Linked DNA regions of Methyloferula stellata AR4. The protein of the gene in region 1 binds, or shares a complex with, the protein of each later gene. Links are inferred from orthologs where the notes say so. Each region holds a gene or a part of one and is shown on either strand. Other genes may lie near its edges.

Evidence for each region. The genes of interacting proteins can lie anywhere in the genome.
Region 2: the proteins of A3OQ_RS0110680 (region 1) and A3OQ_RS0119020 are in contact, whole or in part, in a solved structure (PDB 1A0O), measured with the Escherichia coli proteins. The link is inferred for Methyloferula stellata AR4 from one-to-one orthologs.

Annotation. Positions count from the first base shown.
Region 1 is NZ_ARWA01000001.1:2,136,128-2,140,351, reverse strand. What follows is about bases 45-3,016. They hold A3OQ_RS0110680 (chemotaxis protein CheA), read right to left. Parts: upstream 2,641-3,016; coding sequence 448-2,640; downstream 45-447. Other genes in these bases: A3OQ_RS0110675 (response regulator), read right to left, coding at 2,662-3,016; A3OQ_RS0110685 (chemotaxis protein CheW), read right to left, coding at 45-443. In the rest of the region: more of A3OQ_RS0110685, read right to left, coding at 1-44; more of A3OQ_RS0110675, read right to left, coding at 3,017-3,027; A3OQ_RS0110670 (STAS domain-containing protein), read right to left, coding at 3,024-3,326; A3OQ_RS0110665 (methyl-accepting chemotaxis protein), read right to left, coding at 3,334-4,224. UniProt on the Escherichia coli protein: Involved in the transmission of sensory signals from the chemoreceptors to the flagellar motors. CheA is autophosphorylated; it can transfer its phosphate group to either CheB or CheY.
Region 2 is NZ_ARWA01000001.1:3,840,803-3,844,715, forward strand. What follows is about bases 1,206-3,913. They hold A3OQ_RS0119020 (response regulator), read right to left. Parts: upstream 2,902-3,913; coding sequence 2,509-2,901; downstream 1,206-2,508. Other genes in these bases: aptA (omega-aminotransferase AptA), read right to left, coding at 1,206-1,312; A3OQ_RS0119015 (TIGR01459 family HAD-type hydrolase), read left to right, coding at 1,585-2,499; A3OQ_RS0119025 (coiled-coil domain-containing protein), read right to left, coding at 3,356-3,913. Also shown: more of aptA, read right to left, coding at 1-1,205. UniProt on the Escherichia coli protein: Involved in the transmission of sensory signals from the chemoreceptors to the flagellar motors.

The DNA.
Region 1 (4,224 bases):
TGCGCCGGAAGAAGATTGTCGAGCGCGATCAGGCTGATCATGCGCCCTTCGACGGCGAGAACGCCGCGGACGAAAGTCTTCGCCATTTCGGATGCGACATCGGGCGTGGGTTGCACGATATCGTCGGTCACGGTGAGGATGTCGGACACCGCATCGACCAAAAGTCCGACGACCTGGGTTCCGATCTGAGCCACGATGATGACATGGCGCGCCGTGGGTTCGGCCGGCGGGAATCCGAGTCTCGCGGCAAGATCGACGATCGGCAGGACCGCGCCGCGCAAATTGATCACGCCGCGCACGAAACCCGGCGATTGCGGCAAGGCGGTCGCCGGAGTCCAGCCGCGAATTTCGCGAACCGACATGATGTCGACGCAAAATTCCTGCGCGCCTATGCGAAAGGCGATGAGCTCGCGTCCACTGACGTTTCTGGTGATCTCGTTCATGGCATTAACCTGCTAAGGCAAGGTGGGGTTCAAGATAGGCCGTCATTTCGGCGCGCGAATTCGCGACGACGGCATCGACATCAAGGATCAGAGCGACGCGGCCGTCGCCCAGAATGGTCGCGGCGGCGATGCCATGGACATGACGGTAATTGGCTTCGAGGCTTTTGATCACGACCTGGCGCTGGCCTTGGATCGCATCGACGAGCAAAGCGCTGCGCACGCTGCCTTCCGACTCGACGAGAAGCGCCACCCCGGTCAAAGGATCGGCCGCCTCGTTGCGATAGCCAAGCTCGCGCCCGACATCGATCAAGGGCGTGAACATGTTGCGGATCGCGATCACCCGCGCGCCGCCGCCAAACCCATGCACGTCGGCGCCCTTCGGCTGCAATGTCTCGACGATCGCGGTAAGCGGCACGACGAGCGTTTGGCCCGCGACCGTCACCACCATGCCGTCGAGCACGGCGAGCGTCAGCGGCAGGCTCAAGGTGAAAACCGACCCCTGCCCCGGTTTGGAGGTGATGGAGATACGGCCGCCCAGCGCCTGGATCGATCGCTTGACGACATCCATGCCGACGCCGCGGCCGGAAATATCGGATACTTTCTCGGCCGTGGAGAAACCCGGCAGGAAGATCAGATTGTCGATCTCATCGTCGGAGAGCTGCGCATCCGCCGCAATGAGACCCTTGTTCACGGCCGAAGCGCGCACCCGGGCACGGTCGATACCCGCCCCATCATCCGCGACCTCGATCACGATCCGGCCGGAGCGATGCGCCGCCGACAAGCGGACGAGGCCTTCTTCCGGCTTGCCCGCCGCGACGCGCTTTTCAGGCTTCTCGAGCCCATGATCGATCGCATTGCGGATCATATGCGTCAGAGGATCGGCCAGACGTTCGATGACGGTCTTGTCGACTTCGGTATTTTCGCCTTCGGTAAAGAGACGAACCGACTTGCCCGTCAAAGCCGCGACTTCTCGGACTAGGCGTGGCATGCGTTGGAAAACGGATTTCACCGGTTGCGCGCGAATGGCCATGACGCTGTCTTGAATGCCGCGCGTCAATTGCTCCAATTCGTCGAGACCGACCGTGACGTCGGAGCCGCGCGCCAGGCCCGCCTCCGTCACGCGTTGCGCCAGCATGGCCTGGTTGATCACGAGTTCACCGACAAGATCGATCAGCCGGTCCACACGGTCGAGATCGACGCGGATCGTCGTTTGCTGCGGACCCGACGACGCATGATCGCCTTTGGCCTGATCGACCTTCAAAGCATCGGCCGATTTGGCGGAAACACGGTCTTCCGGTTCCCGGGCCTTCGCAGTCGCCTCGGTAGCAGATGCTTCGGGGCCAACTGGCGTTTCTGGCTCGACCGCTTCGCGCACCTTGCGGATGAGGGCCAAAACGTCGAGTTCCTCGGCGGCGGATGCTTCGTCGCCCTCAATCTCGAGATCGCAATCCCATTCGACGAATTCGAAAACCTCGCGAATCGCGGCTTCATCCGCATCGGTCTTCAGCTCGACCGTCCACGCGAGATAGGCGCCTTCCGGGTCGAGTTCGCTCAACAGCGGCAGCTCGCTCATGTCGCAGGTGATCGTAGCCTCGCCGAGCCGTTCGATTTCGCGCAACAGCAAGGCCGATTCATTGGCCTTGGCATAGAGATCGGGCTTCGGTTTGAAACGGATCGAAAACGTCTTCTTCTCCGGCTCTGCCGGCGCGGCGGGTTCTTCGTCGAAGTTGAACGCGATCGGCCTCGGACGGAATTGCGAGAGATCGCCCTCTTCTTCTTTCTCCTGCGCCGCCGGGGCAGAGCCAGCCACGCCGCCATTGCCGAGCGCGGCAAGTTCCTGAGCGAGAGCCGCGGTTCGCGCATTGTCGAAATCGCCGTCGTCGCGCGCCGCGCGCACAAGATCGGCCAGCACATCGGCCGCCCGCAACATCGTCTTCACGACGTCCGGCGTCGGTTGCAGCCGGTTGCTGCGCATCAGGTCGAGCGTATTTTCAAAAATATGCGCGAAATGCACGAGATCATCGAGGCTGAAGGCGCCCGCGCCGCCCTTGATCGAATGAACCGCGCGGAAAACCGCGTTCACGATTTCCTGATCGTGATCGCCGTTTTCGATCGCGAGAAGACCCGTCTCCAATTCTGCGAGCTGTTCTTCGCATTCCTGGAAGAAGGTCTGCTTGATGACCGCCATTGCGTCCATAGCCATGGATTCCTCACGAACTCACGTAGCAACGCGGCGAATGGCATCGACGAGTTTGACGGGGTCGAAGGGCTTCACGATCCAGCCCGTCGCTCCGGCACGGCGCGCACGATCTTTCTTTTCGGCGTCGCTTTCGGTCGTCAGGACCAGGATCGGAATCGTGCGATGCTGCTCGTCGCCGCGCACGCCCTTGATGAACCCATATCCGTCCATCCGCGGCATGTTGATATCCGTGACGATGACATCCGGCTCCGTAGTTTTCAAAATCTCCAGTCCGTGAACGCCATCCTCGGCTTGGACCACATGGTAACCAGCCTCGGTCAGCGCCAGCATCAGCATGTCACGCATGGTACGCGAATCATCTACGGTTAAAACGGTCTTACTCATCGAGACAATTCCTGATCCATGAGTTTATCTAAAGAGAACCCGAAACCCTGAAGTGCTTCGGCAAAATCCTCGGATGGATTAATGAACTCGAGCGACACTTCATCTGCGTTCCACGTGTTTTTGGCGGAGAGCAGAATCTGCAGGCATTGCCCGCCCAAGCGGCGGACTCGCGATGCATCGAGAGCGACATCGCTACCGCGATGGGCCAGAAGCGAGCTTGCGAGCGGCGCCGCGGCTTTGAGGTCAAGAACCTCGGCAAGCTCTAAAGTTGCGTGTGGGGTGTTGGGTTCGGATGTCATGCTCGGCTCAGAACTCTTCCCAGCCGTCTTCGGCCACAGCTTCATGCTTACGGACGGCTGACGAACCGCCGCGTCCTGCGACCGTCTTCAGCGCCGGCGCCGATTGGCGGCCAGGCTTTGGCGATGCACTCCGCATCGGCTGCGAATGACCGACCTGGAAGCGGCTCACCAGCGCCGTGAGCTTTTCGGTTTCCTGATTGAGCGAATAAGCGGCCGCCGTGGTCTGTTCGACCATGGCCGCATTTTGCTGCGTGACCTGATCCATCTGGTTGACAGCGGCATTGACTTCTTTCAAGCCGGTTGCCTGTTCATGCGCGCTCGCGGCGATTTCGGAGACGACATTGTTGATGTCGGCAACCTGCGCGACGATGCGTTCCAGCGCCTTGCCGGTCTCGGCGACGAGATCGACGCCTTGATCGACCTGCGCGGTCGAAGCTGCAATCAGGCTCTTGATTTCCTTCGCGGCTTCGGCGGAGCGCTGCGCCAAAGCGCGAACTTCCGATGCAACCACCGCAAAACCGCGGCCGGCATCGCCAGCGCGGGCGGCCTCGACGCCTGCGTTCAGCGCGAGGAGATTGGTCTGGAAAGCGATCTCGTCGATGACGCCGATGATCTGGCCGATCTGCTGCGATGATTTTTCGATTCCGCTCATCGCCCCGATCGCGAGGCGGACGACTTCGCCACCCTTGTCGGCATCGGCTTTGGCCGACGAAACGACGTCACGGGCATGTGTTGCGCCGTCGGCCGTCTTGCGAACCGTCGCCGTGATCTGATCGAGCGCGGCCGCCGTCTCTTCGAGATTCGCGGCCTGCTGTTCCGTACGGCGCGAAAGATCGTCGGCCGCCATTGAGATCTCTCCGGTACCTGAGCGGATCGCTTCGGCATTCGAGATGATCGT
Region 2 (3,913 bases), 1.7 Mb from region 1 along the record:
TGCCGAGCTTCTCGACGATCTCGCCGATCTGCGCTTCGCTGACGATCAAAGGCGGCGTCAAAACGATCGCTTCGCCCGCCTGCCGGACCAGAAGATCGAATTCGTGGAAGGCCTTGTCCATCACCTCGAAGGCCCGTTTGCCGACGGCGTCCGGGCGCGAGGCGAGATCGAAACAGGCGGTCAGGCCGCAATTGCGGATATCGAGAATGTTTGGCGTGCCTTTGAGGCTATGAACGGCATCGGCCCAGACCGGCTCGAGCGCCCGCGCGCGTTCGAAAAGCCCCTCGGCAACATAGAGATCGAGCGTGGCCAATCCCGCCGCGCAGGCGAGCGGATGGCCGGAATAAGTATAGCCGTGGCATAATTCGACAGCGTGCTCCGGCCCCTTCATGAAGGCATCATAGATGCCTTTGCGGACCAGCACGCCGCCCATCGGCACCGTGCCCGACGTGATGCCCTTGGCGAAGGTGATCATGTCCGGAATGACACCGTAGCGTTCCGCCGCGAAGGCATAACCGAGACGCCCGAAGCCTGAGATGACTTCATCGAAGATCAACAGAATGCCGAATTTGTCGCAGATGGCGCGCAACTTCTGCAAATAGCCCTTGGGCGGCGGCAACACGCCGGTCGAGCCCGCCATGGGCTCGACGATCACGGCGGCGATCGTCGAGGCATCGTGCAGCCCGACGAGCCGCTCAAGCTCATCGGCCAAATGCGCGCCCCATTCGGGCTCGCCCTTGGTGAAGGCTTGCTCGCTGCGGTTGTAGGTCGTCGGCAGATGATCGACGCCGGCGAGGAGATTGCCGAAGATTTTGCGGTTGGCGACCATGCCGCCGACGGCGGTGCCGCCGAAGCCGACGCCATGATAGCCGCGCTCGCGGCCGATCAGGCGCGTCCTTGAGGCATTGCCGCAGACATTATGATAGCCGAGCGCGATCTTGAGCGCAGTATCGACCGCCTCCGACCCGGAATTGGCAAAGAAGACGTGATCGAGATCGCCGGGCGCCAAAGCCGCGACCCTCGACGCCAAGGCGAAAACTTTGGGATGACCGAATTGGAAAGGCGGCGAGAAGTCGAGTTCGGCCGCCTGCTGCTGGATGGCTTCAACGATAGGCCCGCGGCTATGCCCGGCATTGGCGCACCAAAGCCCCGCGGTTCCGTCTAGAATGGCGCGGCCGTCGCCGGTGAAATAATGCATGTCCTTGGCGCGGGTCACCATGCGCGGGCTTTGCTTGAAGGCCCGGTTGGAGGAAAACGGCATCCAATAGGCTTCGAGATCGTTCGGATGCGTGACGGCGGCTTGAGCGGACATGCGGTGCTCCTGGGAAAGGCCGGGCGAAGCTAGCCGCGTCATGCGGCAAGATGAAGAAGGTCCGTCAGATCGCAGGCAAAAGCCGTTCCGGAGGCGAATGTTACGCTAATTAACATGCGAGCAACCATCGTTCCGGCATGTCCAGGGGATTCGTCTTGCGTGAACGATAGAAGCGTCGCGTCCGCGACACGCACGCACACCATATAGGACCTATGCGCAAAGCCGCCTTCCTTCCCTTGACAGACGCCAGCCCTGGCTCTAGCCGCCCTCTGGTGCACGATCTAAAAACCCCCATCATCCCCGCGCCGCGCCTCGTCTCAGGTTTGAGCGAACTCAGCCCTCACTATGACGTGCTTTTGTGCGACATCTGGGGCGTTGTTCATAATGGCCTCGCGCTGCATCCGGCAGCCGTGGATGCCCTACTGCGGTTTCGCGGCCAAGGCGGCAAAGTCGTTCTCGTCAGCAATGCCCCGGCACCGGCCGGTGCCGTCCGGCATCGCCTCGATCGGCTCAAGGTTCCACGCAAGGCTTACGACGCGATCGTAACCTCGGGCGACATCATCGCGTCCCTGATCGCCGCGCGCGGCGACGCGCCGCTCTACAATATCGGGCCAATCTACGACCGCTCGCTCTACCGGGAAGTCCGCAAGCTTACCGGCCGGAGCCCGCGCCTCAGCAAGCTGAAAGACGCGGCCTATGTCGTCTGCACCGGACTTTTCGATCCGGACACCGAGACGCCCGAAGATTACGATGCCTCACTGGCGCAGATGCTAGAGCGCAGGCTCGACTTTCTCTGTGCCAATCCAGATCTCGTCGTGCACGTCGGGCCAAGTCTCATCTATTGCGCCGGCGCGATCGCCGAGCGCTATGAAGCGATGGGCGGCACGGTGATTCAAGGCGGAAAGCCATACCCGCCGATCTATGAACGCGCGCTCGGCGTGGCGGAAGCGCTACTCGGCCAGCCGACACAACGGTCTCGGATCCTGGTGATCGGGGATGCGATGCGAACCGATATCAAAGGCGCCATCGCGCAATCGTTCGATTCACTTTTCATCGTCGCGGGAATTCATCAGGGCGAGATCCTGACATCGGGCACCGGGGGAAGTCTTGATGCCGTGTCTTTCGCGGAGTTCGTTCAAGCAGCCGGTTTTGCCCCCACTGCCGTTTCGCTGCGCCTCGCCTGGTAGGGCTTTGTCTTACGCCGCCACGGACGAGAAGACGGAGTCGATTTTCGCCTTCAAGATCGCCGCATTGAACGGTTTGACGATGTAATGGCTGACGCCCGCATGGCGCGCCGCGACGACATTGTCGGTCTTCGATTCCGCAGTCACCATGATGAAGGGAACGTCTGATTGCGCGCTGTCCGCCCGGACCTTTTGAAGAAGCTGGTAGCCGGTCATCGGCTCCATATTCCAGTCGGAAATAATCAAGCCATAGTGCTTCTGGCTGATCATCTCATAGGCCTGCTGGCCGCTGGACGCTTCATCGACGTTTTCGAAACCAATCTGACGGAGCAGATTCCGGATGATGCGGATCATCGTCTGATAGTCGTCGACAACGAGGATAGGTACGGAAAGATCGGTGATCATTTACATCTCCAAAACGGCGCCGAAGCCACCGAAACGATGACAGTCGGAACGAACCCCTCTTTGCCCGGCCGAGCATCGGTTTGATCCACATCAAAGAGATTAGGCTTCGCCGCTTGCCATTTTGTTAAGACGATCGCGGGTGCTTGATATACTTACGTTGACGCTTTTCCCTCAGCGTCCAAAAGAGACGATGCGTAAAATCTGTTGTATGCGTCTATCTTTCTGATTCACCCGCACTTTGGGGGTTTTGTACCATTCTCCGCGTTCGTGAGACCGGCAAAAACGCTGGCCGCGGCCGCGAAGTCCTAAGACCTGGCGCTTTACATCTTGGTCCTGCCAGAAAACGGACGAGGGTCGCAGATTAGAACGCGATCGATTCAAGTTGAATCACCGCGTTTTAATCGCCTGTTTTGACGCATGATCCGAAAAAGTCTGCACTTTTCTGGAGCCTGATCTAGTCGCGCGCCGAATCGAGCTGGCCGCGGCTCGTCACCACGATCCAGCCAGAGCCGCGCCGTTCGATGGATTTCACCGTTCCGACGCCTGGAATGGTTTCGCCTTCGATGACTTCGATAGCGCCGTGCGGACCTTCAACGAGCGCGATCCCGTCATAGACGTCGCGCACGACCCAATTCGCGATGGGCTGCCATTTCTCGGAAGATACCGGCGCCGCAGGGATCGAAGCCGGCGTTTGCCGGCTCGCCACAACCTGCGGCTGGGCGGGGGTCTGGGCCTTGACCGGAGGCAAAGGCGTTTGCGCTTGCTTCGTCACGCTCTCTTGCGCAGACGGCGCCGCAACGGATGCGGTTGTCGTGGGAAGAAGCGCCGCACGTTCCATGTGATCGAGGCGATCGCTGATCTCGCGCAATTTCGCCGGGTCGTGCTGGGCCCGTTCGAGTTTCGTCGCGACCTCGGATTTCGTCGCCTCGAGACTGTTTCTCACGGCATCGAGGTTCTTCTTCAGGGCCTTCAGCTCTTCGGGAGCCGGGTTTTGGGCGACCGCCGTGCGCAG